4 regions of the Paenibacillus sp. FSL R5-0345 genome follow, and region 4 is predicted to be linked to each of the others. Evidence: riboswitches for the same ligand, from Rfam matches in the RefSeq annotation. Region 4 holds a riboswitch; each other region holds the start of a gene.
The links. Region 4 has a riboswitch for cyclic di-GMP ahead of R50345_RS10585 (DUF6612 family protein). Riboswitches for the same ligand answer to the same signal wherever they lie in the genome.
Positions count from the first base shown of each region.

Region 1: another riboswitch for cyclic di-GMP. It lies ahead of R50345_RS20415 (thiamine pyrophosphate-binding protein); the one in region 4 lies ahead of R50345_RS10585 (DUF6612 family protein).
Region 2: another riboswitch for cyclic di-GMP. It lies ahead of R50345_RS29150 (NPCBM/NEW2 domain-containing protein); the one in region 4 lies ahead of R50345_RS10585 (DUF6612 family protein).
Region 3: another riboswitch for cyclic di-GMP. It lies ahead of R50345_RS03065 (transglutaminase-like domain-containing protein); the one in region 4 lies ahead of R50345_RS10585 (DUF6612 family protein).

Region 1 is NZ_CP009281.1:4,584,488-4,588,592, reverse strand. It holds gene R50345_RS20425 (helix-hairpin-helix domain-containing protein) at 1-64, shown strand, start outside; gene R50345_RS20420 (carboxymuconolactone decarboxylase family protein) at 187-555, opposite strand; gene R50345_RS20415 (thiamine pyrophosphate-binding protein) at 566-2,209, opposite strand; cyclic di-GMP riboswitch class I at 2,328-2,423, opposite strand; gene R50345_RS20410 (methyl-accepting chemotaxis protein) at 2,614-3,864, opposite strand; gene R50345_RS20405 (helix-turn-helix transcriptional regulator) at 3,987-4,105, opposite strand, start outside.
Region 2 is NZ_CP009281.1:6,607,601-6,611,705, forward strand. It holds gene R50345_RS29150 (NPCBM/NEW2 domain-containing protein) at 1-3,201, opposite strand, end outside; cyclic di-GMP riboswitch class I at 3,457-3,543, opposite strand; gene R50345_RS29155 (hypothetical protein) at 3,701-4,105, opposite strand, start outside.
Region 3 is NZ_CP009281.1:674,140-678,244, forward strand. It holds gene R50345_RS03050 (glycosyltransferase family 2 protein) at 1-951, shown strand, start outside; gene R50345_RS03055 (GtrA family protein) at 941-1,345, shown strand; gene R50345_RS03060 (class D sortase) at 1,380-2,030, shown strand; cyclic di-GMP riboswitch class I at 2,155-2,235, shown strand; cyclic di-GMP riboswitch class I at 2,344-2,424, shown strand; gene R50345_RS03065 (transglutaminase-like domain-containing protein) at 2,438-3,247, shown strand; rRNA gene R50345_RS03070 (16S ribosomal RNA) at 3,618-4,105, shown strand, end outside.
Region 4 is NZ_CP009281.1:2,459,279-2,463,383, forward strand. It holds gene R50345_RS10570 (Cof-type HAD-IIB family hydrolase) at 1-351, shown strand, start outside; gene R50345_RS10575 (hypothetical protein) at 616-1,089, shown strand; gene R50345_RS10580 (copper amine oxidase N-terminal domain-containing protein) at 1,254-2,432, shown strand; cyclic di-GMP riboswitch class I at 2,550-2,641, shown strand; gene R50345_RS10585 (DUF6612 family protein) at 2,761-3,609, shown strand; gene R50345_RS10590 (serine hydrolase domain-containing protein) at 3,906-4,105, shown strand, end outside.

The sequences.
Region 1 (4,105 bases), 2.1 Mb from region 4:
GGCACTTAATCAATTACGGCGTGCGCTCACGGAGAAAGGTTTGTCCTTTGCCAGTGAGTCCTAAAGTCCCCATCACAGATTAACACAAAAAGCGGCAAGCTAAGGATTATCCTTGGCCTGCCGCTTTTTGTGTTGCAATATTTAATATTCAATAACAAATGCTACATTTTGCCATCCGGCATATAGTTACTTTATTTCTTCAATCGTTTCGAGAAGGATATTAAAAGCGGTAATGATTCTAGGTGCCCCTATTGCGGGTACTAAGTGTAATAGAATCCCTTTGAGTTGTTCTACAGTAACTCCCACACGAAGAGCCATGACATAATGAACACCCAATTGATCAAACTGACCCATCGAAATCAGGGCAGAGATAACTGCGATTTCCTTCCAGTCAGCTTCGATTGTGTTGCGTTGAAAAATATCGCCGTAGGCATTTCCCATAATAAATTCAGCCAAATCAGGGAAATGTTCTTTAATCGGAGCCAGTGCCTTAGCTCCGTAGTCTCCTGAGAGATTCGTGAAGTGGTTAAGACCACTGTTTACATTGTCTTTCATAAGTGACCTCCTAATTTAGGTTCAAAGTACGATGAGCAGTCGGAGGGACCTCATCACGGTCTGTTAGCAGTTCAATGACGGCAACACGGTTGATGGCAACAGCGTCCTTGATAGCTGTTTCGAACTCCTCAGCTGTCTCACATTTGTAACCCGTAGCACCAAATGATTCTGCGAATTTCACAGCGTCCATAGGGACTTCGTAGATCGTTCCGTCAATACGTCCTGTAGTTTTTTCCATACCTTTTAGAGCCATATCTAGCTGTTTATTATTCACAACAATGAATATGACAGGAATATCCTTGCAGACAGCAGCGTTAATCTCTGCGCCTAGCATCATAAAGCAGCCGTCTCCTGTAATGCAGAAGATCGTTTCTTCTGGTGCAGCAACCTTTGCGCCAATTGCCATCCCGATGGAATTACCCATACAAGCAAAGTAAGCATCGAATACAAAACTGCCAGGTTTCTTAACCTTGTACCATTTCGCAGCATGGAAACCGTGACTTCCATCATCAACAAAGACTGTGCTGTTATAAGGAATCAAATCACTCATCGTACTCAAGACCGATGCAAGTGAAAGGTTTGGTAAAATCGGAGGCTCTTCGGTATAATCGGAATTTGTCGGTGCTTCGCGTTTTGTGATGTTGTTCGTGTCAATATTATTGAGATAGCAAACTAGATTGTCACGTAGATCTCCAGTCACTGGAATCGTTTTAGAGAACAATATTTTTCCGACAAAAGTCGGATCGCTATCAAACTGAATTAATGTTGCAGGATGATTTTCCTTTTTAAGATTACAAATAGTCATATCGCTTAAACGTGACCCGAGAACGATAAATAGATCACTTTGATTCAGCAAGTCATCCCCATGGGTACAACCGCCTACTCCAATTGGACCGTGATAGAGTGGATGATCCCAAGCTATAGCTCCTTTACCACCTGGAGATGTAACTACAGGAATATTAAATGTTTCTGCTAATTGAATTAGCTCACTATGTGCTCCTGAGCGGTTAACGCCTTTACCCGCGATAATTATTGGATTCTTTGAGTTATTTATAGCATCAAGTACACGGTCGATATTAGCATGGCTGACCAGTGATTCGCGTTCAGGGATTACAATATTACATTCCTCTAGCAATTCCGTTTGTACATCAAAGGGAATACAAAGGTGAACGGGACCACGATTACCGCTCAAAGCAATGGATATGGCATGATTAAAGATTGTGCTAAAGTGATCTCCACGTTCAATAAGCTTGCTATATAAGGTGGCAGGTCTAAACATATCAGCTAAATCAGCTAGAAAAGAGGTAGAGTCCTGACATTGGGGAATTCCAAGCTCTTTAATAGATTGATGGCCAGTAATAAATAGGACAGGTAGGTTGTTGGCCTTAGCATGTGCTGCTGCAGTTAGTAGGTTTGTTCCACCAGGACCGGAAGTGCCAAAAGCTACGCCTATTTTTCCAGTTTTCAGCGCATACCCAGCTGCTTCGAAGCCGGAACTGCTTTCATGTCTTCCAGGAATAAATTCAATACCGTAATCTACCATTTTAAGAACGATAGGACAAATGGATTTACCGATGATACCAAAGGAATGGGTAACACCAAGGTTCCGTAGTGCTTCCGACATGTAATCTGCGACTGTCTTCAAAAAATACACCTCACAAGTTGATTGTTATTTTAAAACCAAACACTAGAAAACCTGTGCTCTAAAATAGGGCACAGGTTGGTAGCATAAATCGCCATAGAGACTGAACAAAAGTCCAGTCGTCTTGGTTTTCAGCAACCTGGCAGTCATGGCCTCAGATTAAAAATGAGGCTGTAGATCCATGGTTTTGCGTCATCCTCTTTCGAAGATTTTGCCAATATTAATTTAGAAATTTATAAGAAGAATTTTCCTTTACAATATATTCCTAGACACTCTTTGTCAATATATTATCGCAAATTAACTCGAATTTTGACGAAAGTCTTGTCGAACCTATGAAATAATAGATATAAAAAAACTGCTCCTAAGTCTAAGCTTAGGAGCAGTTTTTGAATTTGTTTATATGATTTGGACGTCACTTAAAACTTGAAAATATGGATCGTCTTCTGTAGATTAAATACAGCCTGAGTCATTTTCTCAGTTTCTTCTGCAACGGACTGCAGGGCATTAATTTGTTCATTCATAGCGGCTGATACTTCTTCGGTGCCGGCAGCGGTTTGCTGCGTGATCGCAGAGATATTCTCGATTGCACTTGAGATTTTCAATGCACTTTCCAACATAAGATCACTTTCGGCAGAGAAGGAGGAGATCTGCTCGGTAATATACTGTACACTTTGCACGATTTGAGCAAAGATATGAGCAGATTGAGTGATCATCTCATTCTGTACCTGTACGACTTCTTCGTTGATAGCGATATTATCAATCGCTTGTTTAATATCAGTTTCGATGCTCCGAACCAAGCCAAAGACTTCCTTCGTAGAAGCCGTTGATTCTTCAGCGAGCTTGCGAACCTCCTGTGCGACTACAGCAAATCCTCGACCATGTTCTCCTGCACGCGCTGCTTCGATGGAAGCATTTAGTGATAACAGGTTGGTCTGTTCAGCGATCTCAGTAATGGTCTTTGTGATCATCGTAATTCCGCGAGCATTTTGAGAAAGGGCTTCGATAGTGTCAGCTACTTTTTGAGTAGCCTGGATGTTTTTACGCATGCCTTCAGCTTGCGTATCAACGGATTGGCGTCCTTGTTCAACTAGCTCTAATGTATGTATTGAACGTCTGTTCATTTCTTTTGTTGAGTTCGTATAATTGGATACTTTATTCTCAATATCTTTAATGGATTCTGTCATTTCAGCGATATCCGTAGATATTTCATTTGCACCAAGAGCTAGCTCGTTAGACGAAGAGGCTACCTGTGCCATGACAATTTTCAAATTCTGATTCTTATCTTCGATTCCACGGCTTGCATCCATAACTTGACGAGTGATTTGTGATGCTTCTGTCAAAATCTTCTTGAGCTTGTCAATCATAGTATTAAAGGAACGGCTTACGTCCCCCATAGACCCGTTCTCGTCGGCTCTACTAGTAAAATCCCCTTTTGAAATACTATGAGATACATTCGCGATGTCATCAAAAGAAGATGTAAGCGTTCTCTCGATAAAGCGGGCCACTGGGAAGGTTAGAGCAGCAAGAACGACGATTAGAACAATACCCAAAATAATGTTGCCTAAGATCATAAAAGTAACTAAAACAGGAATGGCAAATAGTGCGGCAACGAGGTAACATCCGGCAACAATTCTTTGTTTTAACGGAAGTTTATGCATCCAGTTCATTGGTATAATGTCCTCCTTATTAATATTATGTATTGGTGTTATTATATGGGATTTAAAGGTGATTGGTCTATAGTAAGAACTGACATAAATCTTCTTTTCGGAGTAGTTCTTTAGATTTCGTGTCAAAAATCCTCATAAATAGCGGAAATTTTTGCGATAGCAGACTTTACCATCTCTAAAAGTTCTTGCGGTGAAAGTACAATAACCGAGGGACTAAAAGAAAGGATTATCCGGCAGGCCG
Region 2 (4,105 bases), 2.6 Mb from region 4:
GTAGTCACCTTTTTGTGTTACATCAACGGTATTTGATTTCAGGGTAACATCAGCAGTAATATCGTTGCCTTGATAGTTAGCCGCTTTTACATAGTTCATCGGGTCAAAGGCTTGATTAAGCTTTAATGTAATTTGATCTTCAACAGACAGGGCTGGCTTGAAGGCTTTAACCTGCACTGGTTTCAATGCGTTCAGCTTCTTATCATAACCAACAATCTTGTACGTATAATTGATGCTGCTATCTACGTTCGTGTCCACGAACTGGTCAGTCCCAGTAAAACCAACCAACACATCATTTCGATACACCTCATAACCTAAGAAATCTTTCTTCAGATCCTTATTCATACTAAAGCTTAATGTGTTCGATTTAGCTGTAGCGTTAGGTGTGATATTAACCTTTATGGCAACATTCTTATCTGCTATTCCTGTGCCCTCATAATGAACCACTGAGTTATTTAAATACCATAGCTTTTTCGGTGCTGGATATTTAGCCAGCTTCTCTTTCGTTTCTGGATTCACAGTGAAGCCATGTCTGGCAAAATAGCTGCTTAAATCCAGTCCCAGCACTTCGGAGGAGAACTCTACTAAATACTGTTGCTTGGAATTGTCACCGTTAGGAAGGGATACCTTTCGCTCGCGGTACAGCTTGGTCAGTTCGGTCCAGTAACCCGGGTGCGCCAATTCCAACTGCCAGTAGGCACCGAGCTGTGCAAATAAGCCCTGCTGATTCATAACCACTTTATTTTCTTCGAGGACATATTTATAAATATCACTCTCAAAAGGAATACGAGTATCCATAGAATCCGCATAGACTGACATCAACATAGACACCATATTATTAGTTACTTCACCATATTCCCGTTCACCCATAGCCAAGCGATGCCCAATTTCATGATTCAATCCCCAACCTGGATAGACTTTGTTAAAATCACCCAAAATCGTCGCTACGGTCCCAATTTGTATCCCAGTATGATCTCCCGCGGCATACATTGCACCATAAGGCTGCATCAATCGAATATTTTCACGAATTAGCTTGGCATCATGAATCTCGCTACTGCCATCCAAGCCATAGAAGTCAAAGATCGTCTTCATCCAAGTATCATAGCCGGTTACGGTATTCAGTGGATTGTTTTCTTGTGTAATAAACTTGTTATACGCTTCTGTAGCCGTTCCTGTAAAAATAACATGATCGCTGACCATTTCTACTACATCAATAAGTTTGCGATCTTGAACATTCGGATGTGCTGCCTTATCTTCATCTATTTTTTGTTTGTAGGTGGTTAGGAAGGCTTTGAATTGTTCTGGATCTGTGGTCTTTGTCATCATAGGGATCTTCGTAAGCCCCTCGAACCGGATCAAAGGTGCTTTTCCTTGTTGCTCAGCTGTATATGGATTGACGATATATACTGTACCGCCCTTAGTCACATCATGTGCATAATAACTATTCGTCGCGAACTCAGGAACGGTTATAGTGTTTTTACCAGGACGTAATTGCACGCTTCTAGCCCAAACATTCCAAGCAGCCTCTTGTTGCGAAAATACTATTGCAGGCAATTTATCAGTAGAAGCTGCGTCTACATAAACATTGATCGTATCTCCAGGCATTGCAACGAGTCCCGTAGGTTGGTTGTTCGTACCGAAACCAATTCTCAGGTTTTGCTGTGCATGCTTTTTCATATCTCCACGCTGTTCAGCCTCAATAATGGTGCCTTCGGTTTGAACTTCACCATTTACTAGCTTCTTAGCCAAATCCAATGAGTCTTTAAGGATTGGATAGAGCGGATGTACTTTTGCCGCTTCTTCTAATTCATTGATTGCATTGGCGCTATTATAAGCAGGAACAACCGCACTCATCGTTCCATCTGTGAAAATACCATTCACAGCTTCGCTTACTTTATCCTCTGTATAAAATCTAAATTCAGCCGCAAAAGGTCTGTTAATATTGGCTTTTGTGAACTTGAATTTCAATCTTTTAAACTTCGTAGGCTCGAATTTAAACTCCAGAAAGTCGTTCGTACTAGTCGCGGTTCCGCTAGATACGAGCTGAAAGGTCTCTCCCTTACTCGTCTCTGATGCATAGATTTCAAAAGCTTCTGGGAACCCTTTGCGATTATCTCTAGCCAGGAAAGCCACTCTGTCTAATACTTTGGCCTGTGCTAATTCAAACACGACTTCATTCGTGAAGCTGTCGTCATTATTTTTGTTCGTTTCCCAATGTGTATTAGGCAGATCATCGAGCATGTATTCCGGTTTCGTACCTGGGTAGCTTCCACCATTCACCGTTACTTTTGATACGTTTGAGTTTGGCATTCTGTAAGCTTCGCTATAGGCATTTTCATATGCTGTGCCATACCCCTTTAACTTCGAAACCTTAGCTGCCGTTTCCTCTACTTGATGGTTTTCCAGAAGCACCTTTGCATTCTCTATATCTGCTTGAAACTGCGTGTACAGTGGATGTAACTGCACTTCTTGTTCTAAAGCGGTTAACTTCTCTACCGTATTAAATGCTGCACTAACTTGACTCAAGGTATCATCTGTAAATAAGTTTTTCATCTTTGCCGATATGGCATCTTCTTTGTAAAAAGAAAACTCTGCTGCACTCGCCCAATCTTGGTTAGCTTTTTTGAAGACAAATTTAAGTCTCTTGAAGGCTGTAGGTGCAAACTGAATCTCTACTACGTCACCTGCTCCGCCTTTATATTCTCCAGAGGATATTAGTGTAAAATCGCCTGCATCCGTAGTTGAGCCATAAATATCAAATTCCTGAGCAAACCCCTTACCCTTTGCACCGGATTGTCTTGCAGCGTATACGATTCTATTTAATTCCGTGGACTCATTAAAAACAAAGACAACCTCATTCGTAAACGTTGAGCTATTCGGTTTGCCTGTTTCCCAATGCGTACTCATATCGCCATCAATAGCCTTAGCTATTGGTGAACCTGAGTAGTTGCCACCGTTATTCGTGATGGATTTAATATTTGCAGGATTCATTTTAAAAACATCGTTATAAGCGCTTAGGATAGCCTTTCCATACAGATCAAACGGAATAACTGACGCACTGCTTAATAGCTCAGCTTTGCTTTGTACTACGCTGTTCACTACACTTACCTTACTTACATCACTTGCTAAAGCATAACCTGCCTCGCTCGAAAAACTGGCTATCATGGCTGCTGATGTAGCGATTGCAATCATTTTTTTCATCTTTTCTACCCCCAGATGTAATATGAATCTCTTCTGTACCCAAAAATGGGCACAAAAAAAACTACCCCAAAAGAGTAGCTTGATTGCGTATAAAGTCCATAAAAATTAAGACTTAATTTTTATTAAACTTTAACAAGCATAAACGCCTCGGCGCCCTTCTAAGGACGATACGCGTTTAAGCGAGAAATATAAGACATTAAGTATAGGTGTATAACTTATACTCACTTATATTTTAACAAAAAGCGTAATACACTCTTTGGCAGCTGGCTGACAATAGTTATAATAACCTTAGTCCCTATAGCTTTGCGTCCCTACATTTCCATAGGTTTGCCTATGAAGTTTCGAATACATTACAAAGAGTAACATAACGCTACATCTGATCGCATGATTAATTGGTATGAAATCCGAATAGGTAATTGCAATTAGTTTTTCTGTTCTGATAGATATTTTTTATTAACTATCCCAGACTATGAATGATACTTTAGAACTGCTTAGCGGCTTAATCTCCTAGCCCAAACAAACGCCGAAACCAATTCCACATATCACCCGTGATCGGAATTAACCCGAAACCATGCTCTCCAACAGCGATTACACCATATGCCCATTGTCCAATAGCTATCGCCCCAAACGCCGTATCGCCTATGGCTATCGCTCCCAATGCTTTTTCGGCTATCGCGATCGCTCCCACAGCCACTCCTGCAATCGCAATTGCTCCCGCGGCAAAGCCAAGCCAACTAAGTGCTATCGCTCCGAGCGCTAACCACATCCCCAGTGATATAGCACCTACGGATAGTACACCGACGCTTATTGCACCTATGGATATCAAGCCTATAGCTACATCTCCAATAGCAATTAAACCAACAGCCGTCTTCACTTGTGGCTTGCTTCCGTAACCATACCCCTG
Region 3 (4,105 bases), 1.8 Mb from region 4:
ATGTTCAATGAGGAGCAAGTAATTAGCGTTACTTACGAACGTTTGAAAAAAGTAATGGACGAATGCGGCGATACTTATGAGCTAGTCTTCGTTAATGACGGAAGTCGTGATCGTTCGGCCCAGATGATTCGGGAGATCAGTGATCGAGATGAATGCGTCAAGCTAATTGACTTCTCGCGTAATTTCGGACATCAGGTAGCGATTACAGCTGGCATGGACTATGCTGAAGGTCAAGCGGTCGTTGTTATTGACGCTGACCTTCAAGATCCGCCTGAGGTCATTTTGCAAATGATCGAGAAGTGGAAAGAGGGCTATGATGTTGTGTATGCGAAGCGGCTGAAGCGCCGTGGGGAGACGATGTTCAAGAAGGTAACGGCGAAGCTGTTTTATCGGCTGCTCAGCAGCATGACAAGTGTGGACATTCCTACGGATACAGGCGATTTCCGTCTTATTGATCGTAAAGTATGTGATGTCTTACGGGGGCTCAAGGAAAAAAATCGGTATGTCAGAGGTTTGGTAAGCTGGGTCGGCTTTAAGCAGACGATGGTGGAGTATGAGCGGGAAGAGCGTTATGCAGGTGAAACCAAGTATCCGCTCAAGAAAATGATTCGTTTTGCGCTAGATGGTATCACTTCCTTTTCCCATAAACCACTTAAAATTGCTACGTATGTTGGATTTTTTCTATCCTTTTCTAGCTTTCTCTATTTATTCTTCGTCTTATTTCAAAGAATCTTCTTCACATCATGGACGGTTCCAGGTTGGGCTTCCATTGTAGGCGTCAATTTGCTCTTTAATGGTATCGTTCTGATGCTGTTAGGTGTAATTGGAGAATATATCGGACGGATTTATGACGAGTCTAAGGATAGACCGCTATATATTGTAAGTGAGACTAAAGGATATCCTAACGAGGAACAAGTGGATCGCCGGAAGGACTACAATAATGTCAGATAAGAACTTACGCGCTGCATTTATACAGTTTCTTAAATTTAATGCCGTAGGTTTGGTGAATACCCTAATTGATTTCGTAATCTTCACATTACTGAACTCACTTGGAATGGTATATGCGTTGGCACAGGTGATTTCTTATAGTGCAGGGACAGCGAACAGCTTTATTTTGAATAAAAAAGTTACCTTCAAGGATCACAATCGTGGCAGTAAAGAGGGCTTTGATAAGGCTCAGTTGCTGAAGTTTATCATACTGAATCTGGTAGTGCTCGGAATATCGCTGTTGCTAATGCATCTGTTGACTGACAAACTAGGCATTCAAGTGTTGATCTCTAAGGTATTAGTAACGTTTGTGACGGTGATCATTAACTTCTTCGGAAGTCGTAAATGGGTATTCTAAAGTGCAGTAGAACCAATCCACGGAGGTGAAAATCATGCGTAAATTCTCGTATGTGCTCATACTGGCTGGGATCCTTATCATGCTCTATCCAAAAGCTAACGAATGGTATAACGACTGGCAGCAGGAGAAGCTATTAGAAACGGCTGAACTGAGCACCATCGAAAGCACTCCACCACCTGATCTGAAGAGTAGATATGCCGAGGTCACTCAGCTACTAGCAGAGGAATCCGTTCTAGATGCACAGGCACAGCCTCAAGAAACAGAAAAGCCAGAACCGGAGATTGAAGTGGGCGGCAAAGTTATCGCATTAATAGAGATTGCTAAGATTGATCTGAAGCTGCCAGTATTAGAAGGAGCAACAAAAGCAAATATGAAGCATGCTGCGGCCCATATGAAAGAAACGGCCCCGCTTGGAGAAATCGGGAACGCCGCAATAGCTGCTCATAGAGCTAGAACTACGGGCAGATTGTTTAACAGATTGAATGAAGTTGTGGTTGGGGATGTAATCACGGTAAAAACGAGCGATCAGGTATATAATTACGAGGTTTATGATATTTCTGTTGTACTTCCCAGTGATGTGTCTGTTCTTGACGGGAATAACAAGGATAAGATTCTTACTCTAATTACGTGTGACCCACTAGTAGATCCTACACATCGTTTGATTGTTCATGCTAAGCTTACCTAATAGTTGATGAGAAATGACAAGAGAACTGAAATACAGAGAGATAACTATAAAATAATAGTAAAACTAGCAATTTTGTTCTTGTTTACGAGGATAAATATGGTAGTATAAGACTATAAAAGCTAAACACGATAAACGGCAAACCTATCGAAAGGTAGGGACGCAAAGCTAAAGGGCCTTCCCGTAAGGATGGCAGCCAGTTACCGAATGAAGAGGCTTTTTTTGTTTTTATAAAATATATAAGAATCTAAGATTCATATTTCTACTTGGACTGATTCTGTTAATTTGTCTAGCGAAATTAGAACAGATAGAGCTTATACGATAACGGCAAACCTATCGAAAGGTAGGGACGCAAAGCTAAAGGGCCTTCCCGAAAGGATGGCAGCCAGCTACCGAAAGGAGTTTTATCCGTGAAAAAGGTTTATTTTATGATGGTGGCGCTGTTCGTGCTGATTACTTCGGTTCCAGTAAGCACAGCTCAAGCTGCAAGCGCAGATTCAAACTGGTTGAATACATCCAAATTGGCTCAAGGTGTAATCGGTATTAACTACGATATTCCAAAAGATAAAAGAGTTAAGCTGATGATCACAAAAGATAACAGTAGCTATACATACAATTTATATGCTTCTGGACAAGCTGAGGACTTCCCTTTGCAACAAGGGAATGGGACTTATAAAGTTTCTGTTCTTGAGAATACAACGGGTAATAAATATAAGGCTCTCTATTCTGAAGTAGTAGATTTAACTATGAACGACTCAAATTCCGTATATTTGGGCTCCGTACAGAATGTGAAATGGAGTTCTTCTGATAAAGCAATCGTTAAGGCTAAAGAGCTTACAAAAGGTAAAACAACAGATGAAGAGAAAGTTAAAGCAATCTATAACTATGTAGTTGCTAATGTGCAATATGATTATTCTCTTGCTAATAATGTAACAACAGATTACATTCCGAACATTAACAACACTTTGAATACTAAAAAGGGAATCTGCTATGACTATGCTTCTCTTTTTGCCGCAATGCTGCGTAGTGTAGATGTGCCTGCTAAATTGGTGATGGGGAATACTAGCTACGTTACGCAATACCATGCATGGAATGAAGTATTGATGGATGGGAAATGGGTTACTATTGATACCACGGTAGATGCATCGGCAGCGAAGAGTAAGAAGAATACGGATTTTATTAAGGCTTCAAGTAAGTATACTGCAGCAAAATACTATTAATTTGAAACGCTAGAATCATAACTCTATTAAATAAACAACCAGCTTAATAATTAAGCTGGTTGTTTATTTTTCTATTAGGGGTTGCTTTTCTATGAGTAGATAGGTTATTATAGTTAAGCGTTGTTAGACAGCGTACAGGCAATGTTTGAGAGAGTTATATAAACGGCTTTCGAAAAATAAAGCTTGCATTACTGAGAACAACATGATATATTATAAGAGTTGCTGCTGAGACATTAAACGGCGCCAACGAGAACTTGATCTTTGAAAACTGAACAACGAGTGAGTAGGAAATCACGAAAGTGAAATCCAAATTAGAGAATTAATTTTCTCGTCAGATGTTTCAAAATGAGCATATCGCTCTTTTCAATACTAATTGGAGAGTTTGATCCTGGCTCAGGACGAACGCTGGCGGCGTGCCTAATACATGCAAGTCGAGCGGAGTTATTTTGAAAGCTTGCTTTCGAAATAACTTAGCGGCGGACGGGTGAGTAACACGTAGGCAACCTGCCCCTTAGACTGGGATAACTACCGGAAACGGTAGCTAATACCGGATAATTTCTTTTTTCTCCTGAAGAAAGAATGAAAGACGGAGCAATCTGTCACTGAGGGATGGGCCTGCGGCGCATTAGCTAGTTGGTGGGGTAACGGCCCACCAAGGCGACGATGCGTAGCCGACCTGAGAGGGTGAACGGCCACACTGGGACTGAGACACGGCCCAGACTCCTACGGGAGGCAGCAGTAGGGAATCTTCCGCAATGGGCGAAAGCCTGACGGAGCAACGCCGCGTGAGTGATGAAGGTTTTCGGATCGTAAAGCTCTGTTGCCAGGGAAGAACGTCCGGTAGAGTAACTGCTATCG
Region 4 (4,105 bases):
TTTACTGTATTTACACAGCCAGAAATCCTTGACGAAGCTGAACGTGAATGGCGTACTTGGGCTCCTGAGTACAATATTTTGCGAAGTGGTGAATTTTTCGTTGATTTGATGCATCCGGAATCCTCTAAAGGTAACGCTTTAAAAAATCTTGCTGTGAAGCTGGGAATACCGCAAGAAGAAGTTCTCTCCATCGGTAATTATTTTAATGACATTTCTATGCTTACTTACGCAGGGATGGGTGTGGCGATGGATAATTCTCCTGTAGAGGTAAAAGCGGCAGCGAATGCTGTAACGGGTTCGAACAACGAGCATGGTGTGCGTGATGCGCTCGTAAAATATTGTTTATCCTAAGATTTTTTGGATTTGTGAAATAAGTTTAGGTGCAAAGCATAAAGCGGACGGGAGTCTGTTTTATGCTTTTTTTGTTGTGAAGGTAATTCATTCTAGTACTCTTTGGTTTGCTAGTTTCATATCCTCCTTTAATCTCTATACTTGTTTGATATAATAGATGTTAATTCCAATATTTGGTTGATGTATTCTTAGGTGAATTGATGGTATGTGTACCCAAATAATTTGCTACCTTTTACTTGTTATGTAATACGAAGGAGGGAAGAGATGAAGAGTGTTTTTTCTTATGTTTTATTAATATTGATTATTTTAATAAGTGGATGCAGCGGTAGTAATCAAGATAGGGTTTTATCGATGAATTATGATTTCGCTGAGCCGTTTAGATTTCCATTTGAAGTGAATGAAGTTCGTACGAAGATAGAACTTGATAATCCATATATACTCCAACAATATATCTTTCATTATAAAAACAAGCAGACCACACAGGAAATTAGGTTGATTCTAAGTAAGGTTATAAATGATCCAGAGAAAGTATCTGAACAAGGTAAACAACCTTATACACTAAAAAACGGAAAACAGGCTTATTACGATGAGGATGAGACCAGTCAATCTATTTGGTGGGAGAGCAAAGATGGTTTCTTGGCCCGCTTTGTTTATTATATCAACGGAAATCTTGATCTGTTAGGTGATTACAAACTGGATGATTCCGATCTAGTAGACTTAGCTAATCAAGTTCAATAGTATTTATAGAAACACTTCCCTTCATAAAAAATTCATCATGGAATGGGACGGAAATATAGAAGAAGTTGAATTAAACAGGTAGAACAAATTACGCCATTATTGAGAATAGGATGTGTTAAATGGTTAGAAAGTTTGCGGTTCTTTTATTGAGCTTTTGCTTGATAATGACTACACCGCTTGTTATAGGGACAGCGTCTGCTGACAAATCTATTCAGATGTTTGTGAATAATGTAAAGGTTGCTGGCGTTCATCCGATCTTAAAGTCTGGTGTTATGTACGTGCCGTATCGCCAATTTTTCTCCGCCATGGGTTATAAGGTATCATTTGATCCTGATACTCGTAAAATCTCAGGGGTCATAAGAGGTGCCAAAATCGAATTCTGGGCTGGTGAGGCTATCATTTACTACGACGGAGTGACTTATTATTTGGATAAAGAGATTCCTGTCCTTAATGGACAAGTGTATCTTCCTCTTCGTTTGGTTAGTAACTTAGCGAAATATTCGGTTAGTTATGATCAATCTAAGCTATCTGTGAGCTTGAAACCGTACGGAGAGGGTCAGGAAGCTGCTATTCAAGAACTACTTACGAAATACTACGAAACGTTTAGTCCCCGTTTATTAACATCTGATAATCTTAAATTAGGTTATATGAATCTAGAATATGATTATGAAGCTAATCAACCAATCAGTGAAATCGCAGTTAAAGACTTCAAAGTGACAATAGATCGGATTGAATACACTTCTGCTAGTGAAGCGAATCTTCAAGTAACTTACATTAAGAACACAGAAGAATTGAAGCGAGAAGCTGTGTATCTTTTCGATATTCGATATGAACGAGGACAGTGGAAGATCGCGAATGATAGCTTGATTTTTAATCGTATGGAGCTTCCTGCGGATATTGATAAGAAAGCTGCGGTTATTATGGAGAATCATCAAACCGAGCAGAATGCCGTATTGGCAGATCTAAGAACCTATTACAATGCGTATAACTCCGAAAATCTTGATCTTACTACCCAATATACAGACCCCTCGATTATTAAAGAATGGAATGCTGTTGTGTTCAGTTCGGTGACATGGGAAAGTATGATGAAGGGGCACTTTGCCAATTCTGAATCGAGGTACTTGCTAACCGACGAACGAGTCGTTTACCTAGGAGAAAAGGAAGCTGTCGTCCATGGGAAACTCGATTGGAGCGATGTTACATACAATGAAGGGGTAGACAATGATAAATACGAAGCTCTTATTTACTTGAAATATGTTAAGGGTCATTGGACTTATAATACTGACACCAGCCTAGACCAGGACTTTGATGAAAGAGAAAACAGCAATTTGAATAAAAATTAATCTATTACCTTTATTGTAAAGATAAATGGAAGATAAGTCGTTTACAGGTAAATATGACCATGCTAAAATTGGCAAAGGGACAAACGTCCTTTAATCTAATTTAAACTAATTGAATGTCCGCGTTAAAGGTAAAATCATCGAAAGATGATGACACAAAGCCATGGGTCTAAAGCCTTTCTACAGAAGGAAATGATCGCCAGGCCGCCATAGGGATGTCTTATGAATCATAAAGGATAGTTCTGAAGGACGTGTAGTCTATTTCGAGCTGTTTTTATTATTCCGACCTATACGGTGTTACATTATCGCAAGGGGCCGAAAGGGGAAGTACATGAAGAGTTTTTTTAAAACAATAGGTACAGGGTTGGCAGCGGGTGCTTTATTGCTGTCCGGAACGATCGGATGGATGTCTAATCCTCAAGTTGTGTCTGCAGCTACGACAGCAGCAGTCACTGCGGATCAAATGATCAGCAAAGTAACGGCAGCCTCCAAAGCACTAAAGAATTTCCACTTAGATGTGACCAAAAAACAGGATATTCAAAGCGGAGGGGTGCGTATCAGCAACACCAACACACTGAAGCTGGATATCAACCGTCTGCCGAATTTTGCCGCAGCAGGCACCGTCGATAGCAGTCTTTTAAAAACATCTTACAGCCTGTATGCCAATGACAAGGAGTATTACTATCTTGTAGACGGAAGTGAGCTTATCGATGAATCTGAAGACGAGGGTTACGACGATGACGGGGAGCCCATCGATCCCAATGCACAGTATTGGCTTGGACTGGAGAAGGCGGAGTGGAATGCTTTTTACTCGAAAGGTCAATATGATCCTGTTTCCATGCTTGATTCGGTCAAAAGTTATAAAAAATCGATGAAAGTCAACAATGTTGGCGCACAGACGGTCCTACAGTTCACGATAACTGATCCGACAGCAGCTAAGGGAATAATCGCGCTGTATGACCAGGAGAATCTCTGGGATGGTGAGACCGTTCAACCGAAAAGCGTAACTTGGAAATTGTTCGTCAATACTAAGACCTGGCAGACGGAAAAGCTGACAGTCGATCTGAGTTATGTGCTGACCAGTGACGGAGAAAAAGATACATACACCACGAAAATTGAAGCTAAATATTCCAAGAATAACAAAGGTACAGCCATTGTAAAGCCGGCTGAACTAGAATAATAAAGGCATTTCATATCGAGTAAAAAGCGCTGTTCAATAGAGCAGCGCTTTTTGCTCGATTCTTGACAGTGGCTACCGGTAGTGAGATCAGTAAAGAATAGTTAAATATATAATTGACCTTCCATTTATTAGGGTTTTAGCGCATGCTATTTATGTAATTAATAAACTGAATTAATTTATAAGTACGTGAAATATCATGTTGTAACTATTACATTGACAAGGTATTATGAGTTAGGTGTATATTTACATTTATGATAATTTATTGCGTGTTTATTAAAATTAGGGGAGTGTGAACGATGTTATCATCCACAGAGCTTAGTAAGCTGCACGAAGTGAATTACAGGGAGGACCGCTTAGAGGCACTTAATCATTTTTATGGGGATCTCTGTGATAAGAAAGTAGCTGATGGTTATATTTATTCTCTAAGTCGTTATGGGAAAATATTTGCTAATGGTGCCGGGGGACGTTTCAGTTACGAAGAAGACAGCACCCAAGA